Regions from separate parts of the Paenarthrobacter sp. CC6 genome, predicted to be linked through region 1. Evidence: riboswitches for the same ligand, from Rfam matches in the RefSeq annotation. Region 1 holds a riboswitch; each other region holds the start of a gene.

The links. Region 1 has a riboswitch for glycine ahead of gcvP (aminomethyl-transferring glycine dehydrogenase). Riboswitches for the same ligand answer to the same signal wherever they lie in the genome.
Region 2: another riboswitch for glycine. It lies ahead of cycA (D-serine/D-alanine/glycine transporter); the one in region 1 lies ahead of gcvP (aminomethyl-transferring glycine dehydrogenase).
Region 3: another riboswitch for glycine. It lies ahead of gcvP (aminomethyl-transferring glycine dehydrogenase); the one in region 1 lies ahead of gcvP (aminomethyl-transferring glycine dehydrogenase).

Annotation. Positions count from the first base shown of each region.
Region 1 covers NZ_JARDAN010000030.1:28,469-30,732, forward strand. Annotated here, with positions in the region: gene PV760_RS20385 (MFS transporter) at 1-274, opposite strand, end outside; gene PV760_RS20390 (TetR/AcrR family transcriptional regulator) at 348-887, shown strand; glycine riboswitch at 981-1,078, shown strand; gene gcvP (aminomethyl-transferring glycine dehydrogenase) at 1,257-2,264, shown strand, end outside.
Region 2 covers NZ_JARDAN010000010.1:190,639-192,902, reverse strand. Annotated here, with positions in the region: gene cycA (D-serine/D-alanine/glycine transporter) at 1-1,300, opposite strand, end outside; glycine riboswitch at 1,447-1,545, opposite strand; gene PV760_RS12730 (FAD/NAD(P)-binding protein) at 1,621-2,264, opposite strand, start outside.
Region 3 covers NZ_JARDAN010000033.1:5,235-7,498, reverse strand. Annotated here, with positions in the region: gene PV760_RS20725 (PucR family transcriptional regulator) at 1-632, shown strand, start outside; glycine riboswitch at 707-805, shown strand; gene gcvP (aminomethyl-transferring glycine dehydrogenase) at 954-2,264, shown strand, end outside.

The DNA.
Region 1 (2,264 bases):
GTCGTCCGATCCGGTCACCAAGGTTGCCCATGGAGACCAGGAGCGCAGCGAGCACCAGCGGGTAGGCGTCAACGATCCACAGGAGCTGTATGCCGCCCACGTCCAGGGAGCGGGCGATTTCCGGCAGGGCAAAAGTGAGCGCGGTGTTATCGACGGCCACCAGCAGCACCGGGAACATCAGCAGTGCCAAGGCCGTCCAGTCGCGCCACGGTGCAGCCGGGCCCGTCAAGGGGGCGGCGGAACGGGGTGCTTGGGTTGAGGACGGCGAGAACATGCCTCTTACTGTACCGTCCAGACGGTATAGTTACAAATTCAACCCCCGCAATTCTTTAGGGAATGATGTACACATGCCACGAAAACCAGTTGCCCGGGACGCCGTCCTGGATGCCTACGAATCCCTCCTGATCGAGGTAGGGGAGCGGGCCGCTACCCTGGATGCCGTCGCCAAGAGGGCCGGTGTCTCCAAGGGCGGGCTGCTGTATCACTTCCCCAACAAGGAAGCCCTGATCAGCGCCTTGCTGGAACGCCTGGACGAGTTGGCGCAGGAGGACATTGAGCAGATGAAGGCCGCGCCGGACGGTTCCGCTGCCTACTTCATCCGGTCCTCCCTCTGGGCCGACACCCCCATGGACAGGGCCTTCGTTGCCGCCACCAGGCTCGCTGAAGTAGCCCATGAGGAAACGCGGCGGCGCTTCGCAGGAATCCAGCAGCAGTGGCTTGATGTCCTGGCCGAAGACGTAGGACCGGAGATCGCCAAGGCCGTCAGCTACATGGGCGACGGCCTTTATTTCAACGCGATGTTCGAGGGCGGGCAGGGGGCCGGCAACGCCGGCCGGGAGGCCGACGTCGAAATCCTGCTGGGGGTCCTGGACCGCCTGCGGAAGTGACTGCTCATCCATTTGCCGCAGGGCCTTGCACGTAGGACAATTAAGCCTTGTGGCGTGCCCAGCGTGGCGCCCACAGACAACTGAACATGCCTTTGATCTGCGGCGGGAGAGTCCTGCAGGCACGTGATGCAGGCGCCGTAGGAGCAAACCCTCCCCAGGAATCTCTCAGGCCCACGCACCGCCGCGGCGAGGCAACTCTGGAAAGCAGCAGGCACTCCACGCCATTGACGTGGGATGCTGTGCTCACCGACGGTGCAAGCGATTCGTTGTGCGGACAACACGCGGAAACTCTCAGGTCCAATACAGAGCGGGGAGGAACCCGAGCCGCTGTGGCGTACCCAAACGCCGCCCAAGTATTGGAGTTCCTTCGTGACGGTTAGTTCTGCCTCCACCACCTTCGTCGATCGGCATATCGGCGCCCGCCGACAGGCCGACATTGAGACCATGCTCAAGTCCGTTGGCTACGACTCTGTCGACTCGCTGGTCGACACTGCCGTTCCGAACGACATCCGCCAGGACGTCGCCCTCACCTTGCAGAACGCGCTGAGCGAAGTCGAGGTCCTGGCCGAGCTGCGCAAGCTCGCCTCCAAGAACAAGACCGCGGTCCAGATGATCGGCCAGGGCTACTACGACACCATCACGCCGCCGGTCATCCGCCGCAACATCCTTGAGTCCCCGGCCTGGTACACCGCTTACACCCCGTACCAGCCTGAAATTTCGCAGGGCCGCCTTGAAGCACTCCTGAATTTCCAGACCATGGTCCAGGACCTCGTTGGCCTGCCTATCGCCAACGCCTCGCTGCTTGACGAAGCAACCGCCGTGGCCGAGGCCGTCCTCATGATGCGCCGCGCCAACAAGAACAAGGCCGTGCAGGACGGCAAGACTGTGCTCGACGCAGACTGCCTCCCGCAGACCATCGCCATCGTCAAGGGCCGTGCTGAAGCCCTCGGCTTCGAGGTTGAGGTTGCCGATCTTTCAGCCGGCCTTCCGGAAGGTGCCATCAACGGCGTCGTCCTCCAGCAGCCCGGTGTTTCCGGCCGCGTCTTCGACCACTCCGCCGTCATTGCCGAGGCCAAGGAACGCGGCGCACTGGTCACCGTTGCCGCCGACCTCCTTTCCCTGACGCTCATCACCCCTCCGGGTGAGCAGGGCGCTGACATCGCCGTGGGTTCCGCCCAGCGCCTGGGTGTCCCGCTGTTCTTCGGCGGCCCGCACGCGGCCTACATGGCCGTCCAGAAGGGTCTCGAGCGTTCCATGCCGGGCCGTCTGGTGGGCGTTTCCAAGGACGACGCCGGTGTCCCCGCCTACCGTCTGGCCCTGCAGACCCGCGAACAGCACATCCGCCGCGAGAAGGCCACGTCCAACATCTGCACCGCG
Region 2 (2,264 bases), on a different contig from region 1:
GGGTGTCCGGCTGGGTGGTAAGGGCCCACAGCACGAAAGCGAAGAACGCGAACACCACCCACACCATCACCACGCCACCGGGCATCTTGAACGCTGACGACTCGTGCAGGTGTGGCCGGCGCTTCCTGAAGGCAAGGTAGCTGGCCAGGATGATCGACCAAACGAACACGAAGCACACCGCGGACACTGTGGTCACCATGTCGAAGGCCTTGCCAACGTCCTGGCCGGCGTACATGAGCACGACGCCGGACAGCAGCAGGACGCAGGACAGGAACAGGGCGTTGCGGGGTACTTTGCGTCCGGAGAGGGCGCCAAACACCTTAGGCGCGTCGCCCTCCTGGGCGAGACCAAACACCATGCGGGACGTGGAATAGATGCCGGAGTTGGCAGAGGACATGGCCGATGTCAGCACCACGAGGTTGACGATGGTGGCCGCTGCGCCGAGGCCTGCCAGGGAGAACATCGCGATAAACGGGCTGTGGCCGGCGGCGAACTGCGTCCACGGTGTGACGGACATGAGGATGATGAGGGCACCGACGTAGAACAGGAGAACCCGGATGGGGATCGAGTTGATGGCCTTGGGGAGGTTCTTCTCCGGGTCCTTGGCTTCGGCAGCGGTGGTGCCCACCAGTTCGATGCCCACGAATGCGAACACGGCGATCTGGAAACCGGCCACGAAGCCCATGAACTCGTTCGGGAAGAAGCCGCCATGGCTCCACAGGTTGGAGAAACCGGCCGGACCGGCGTCGGACTCGAAGCCGCTGAAGATCATGAACAGGCCAACAATGATGAGCGCAGCGATAGCCACGATCTTGATGAGCGCGAACCAGAACTCCGTCTCACCGAAGGCCTTCACGGTGGCCAGGTTCAGGAGCAGGAGAATGCCGATGGTGATGAGTCCCGGAACCCACAAGGGCAGGGAAGGCCACAATTCCTTGGAATAGCCGGCGATGGCGATCACGTCGGCGATCCCGGTAATGACCCAGCAGAACCAGTAGGTCCAGCCGGTGAAGAACCCGGCCCAAGGGCCCAGGAGGTCAGCGGCGAAATCGCTGAAGGACTTGTAGTTCAGGTTGCTGAGGAGCAGTTCGCCCATGGCACGCATGACGAAGAACAGCATGAAGCCGATGATCATGTACACAAAAATGACGGATGGGCCGGCTGCGGAAATGGTCTTTCCCGAGCCCATGAAAAGGCCGGTGCCAATCGCTCCACCGATGGCTATGAGCTGGATGTGGCGGTTGCTGAGCTGGCGTTCGAGATGGGGTGAACCGGCACTCGCGGAAGGATGAATCGTCAAAGGAACTCCGTCGTTCAGGCGGCACAAGGTGCCGCATTGATTCGGGTTCCTCCCCGCTCTGTACGTGGACCTGAGAGTTTCCGCGGGCATGGGCCTGCTTGCACCTTCGGTGAGTCCGGTGTGGCCGGACTGCTTTCCAGAGTTGCCTCGCCGCGGCGGTACATGGGCCTGAGAGATTCCTGGGGAGGGTTTGCTCCTACGGCGCCTGACGGGATGTACCGGCAGGACTCTCCCGCCGCAGATCAAAAGCGCGCACACCCTTGCGGGTGATGCAGCTCACACAGTAACGAAGGCTGGCAGGCAACGCAAGCCTGTGACGGCTAGAGGCCCAGGATGCTGCGGGCGATCTCGTCAGCGTCGCGCAAGGTCCGCTGGCCGCTGGCATAGGCCCGCCCGGAGCGGGGACGGGCTTCGGCGGCAATGGCATTGCCCCACTGCGACGCGGACAACTGCAAGCCCAGAACGTACATGTTTTCCGTGATGGATCCGTTGGCGGCAATGGGACGGTAAGGGTGTGGCTCAACGTCCAGGCCGGTGGTTTGCATGGGCGTCCCCTCCACACTCATCATGATCTTGGTCCGCACCAGGCCGTCGGCCATGAGCTGCTCGAGCAGCGGAGAAATGTTGATGCCCACCCTGTTGGCGGGTGACATCGCTTCGATCAGGGTGCGTGCTTCAGCGGGCCCCTCGTGGACCCAGGGTGACGCCGCCCGGAACACTTTTGCGCCACGATCGACGCTGAACTTGGGGTCCGGTCCCACAAAACTCACGACGCCGGCACGCGCCAAGGCGGCCAGCTGCTCCGAACGCAGCGCAGGAGGTCCGCTGGCCAACCCTTCGACAAACGACTCGAACCAGCCGCGCAGCCCTGCCAGCCAGGACTCGTCGGTGATGCCGCCATCGGCTACAACGGTCTTGAGGATGGCACGGCCGGTGTGGAGCGCGCCGATGGCCATCTTCACGG
Region 3 (2,264 bases), on a different contig from region 1:
TGGAAAGCAGGCTGGCAGCTTTCGAGGTTCCGGCACAGGGCTTCGTGGTCGCCTCGATCTCAGCGGACGACGGCGACAGGCTGGCCAACGTGCACATCGAACTGTGGCGGCACGGGGTTGCGTCGGCGTCGTTGAAGCGGAACAACAGGTTCCATGTGGTGGTCCCGGCCGACGTGCCCGACGACGTCCTGGTGCATTGCGCCGGTGTGGATGCCGCGATCGGGATAAGTGCGCCGGCAGCCGTTGCGAATATCCAACGCGCACTGCAGGAATCCCTCTGGGCGCTTGGTTCCGCCCGCGCCAACAAGCTGGCTTTGGCCCGTTATGCCCAGGGCCCGTCCTGGTTGGGCCTGACCAGTTTCGAGGAAGGGACCGCGTTGGTCCGGCGGCTCCTGGGGCCGGTTTTCGACTACGAGCAGAGCCAGGAAGGCGATCTCATTGTCACGTTGCGGACGTATTTGGACTCGCAGCGGTCCTGGCAAAAGACGGCGGCAACCCTGTTCACGCACCGGCAAACCATCATCTACCGGATCCGGAAAATCGGTGAGCTGACGGGCCTGGACATGGGTGAAACCTCCACGGTGGCCCAGCTCTGGTTCGCCCTTCAGATCCACGAGGCCATGCACGGGTAGGGGCCGCTTGCTTGCACTTTTGCGAAACCCCGCGCTATGGTGTGAAGCGTGTCACTCGCGTGACGCAACGCTTTTGATCTGCGGCGGGAGAGTCCTGCCGGTACATCCAGTCAGGCGCCGTAGGAGCAAATCCTCCCCAGGAATCTCTCAGGCCCATGTACCGCCGCGGTTAGGCAACTCTGGAAAGCAGTTCGGGTAACCGGGCTCACCGACGGTGCAAGCAGGCAACCATTCCTGCGGAATCTCTCAGGTCCAATACAGAGCGGGGAGGAACCCACATCATCGTGGCGCTCAGTGGGCGCCTGAATCATGGAGTTCCTCTTGACTGTTCAATCAACCCCCACCGCTTTCGCGGACCGGCACATCGGCGCCCGGCGCCAGGCCGACGTTGACACCATGCTCAAGGCCATCGGCTACGACTCTGTCGACGGCCTGGTGGACGTAGCCGTCCCCGATTCCATCCGCCAGGACACGGCCCTGAAACTGCAGGATGCCCTCACCGAGGTGCAGGTCCTCGCCGAACTGCGGAAGCTCGCATCCAAGAACAAGACCGCGGTCCAGATGATCGGCCAGGGCTACTACGACACCGTCACGCCCCCGGTCATCCGCCGCAACATCCTGGAAGCTCCCGCGTGGTACACGGCCTACACGCCGTACCAGCCGGAAATTTCCCAGGGCCGCCTCGAAGCGCTCCTCAACTTCCAGACCATGGTGCAGGATCTCACCGGCCTTCCCGTGGCGAACGCTTCCCTGCTGGATGAAGCCACCGCCGTGGCCGAAGCCGTGCTGTTGATGCGCCGGGCCAACAAGAACAAGACGGCCAAGGATGGCAAGACTGTCCTGGACGCCGACCTCCTTCCGCAGACCATCGCCATCGTGAAGGGCCGCGCTGAGGCGTTGGGCTTCGAGGTAGAGGTCGCGGACCTCTCCGCCGGTCTGCCCGACGGCGACATCAACGGCGTCGTCCTCCAGCAGCCTGGTGCTTCGGGCCGGGTTTTCGACCACTCCGGCGTCATTTCCGACGCGAAGGAACGCGGCGCACTGGTCACCGTGGCCGCGGATTTGCTGGCGCTCACCCTCATCACGCCCCCGGGCGAACAAGGTGCCGACGTCGCCGTCGGAACTGCGCAGCGCTTCGGTGTTCCGCTGTTCTTCGGCGGCCCGCACGCGGCCTACATGGCCGTGCGTGAAGGCATGGAGCGGACGCTCCCGGGCCGCATCGTCGGTGTCTCCAAGGACAACGCCGGCGTCCCCGCCTACCGCCTCGCGCTGCAGACCCGCGAGCAGCACATCCGCCGCGAAAAGGCCACCTCCAACATCTGCACGGCACAGGCATTGCTCGCGATCGTCGCTTCGATGTACGCCGTATACCACGGCCCTGAAGGCCTGAAGGCGATCGCCGAAACCGTCCACGGCCACGCCCGCACCCTTGCCACTGCGCTGCAGAAGGCTGGTCGCGAGCTCGTTGCCGACTCCTTCTTCGACACCCTCACGGTCCGCGTCCCCGGCAAGGCGGACAAGGTCATCGCCGCCGCCGAAGCCCGCGGCATCAACCTGCGGATCATCGACGCCGACACCGTGGGGGTTTCGGTTGATGAAACCACGACGCCGGAAGTCCTCTCCGCGGTAGCC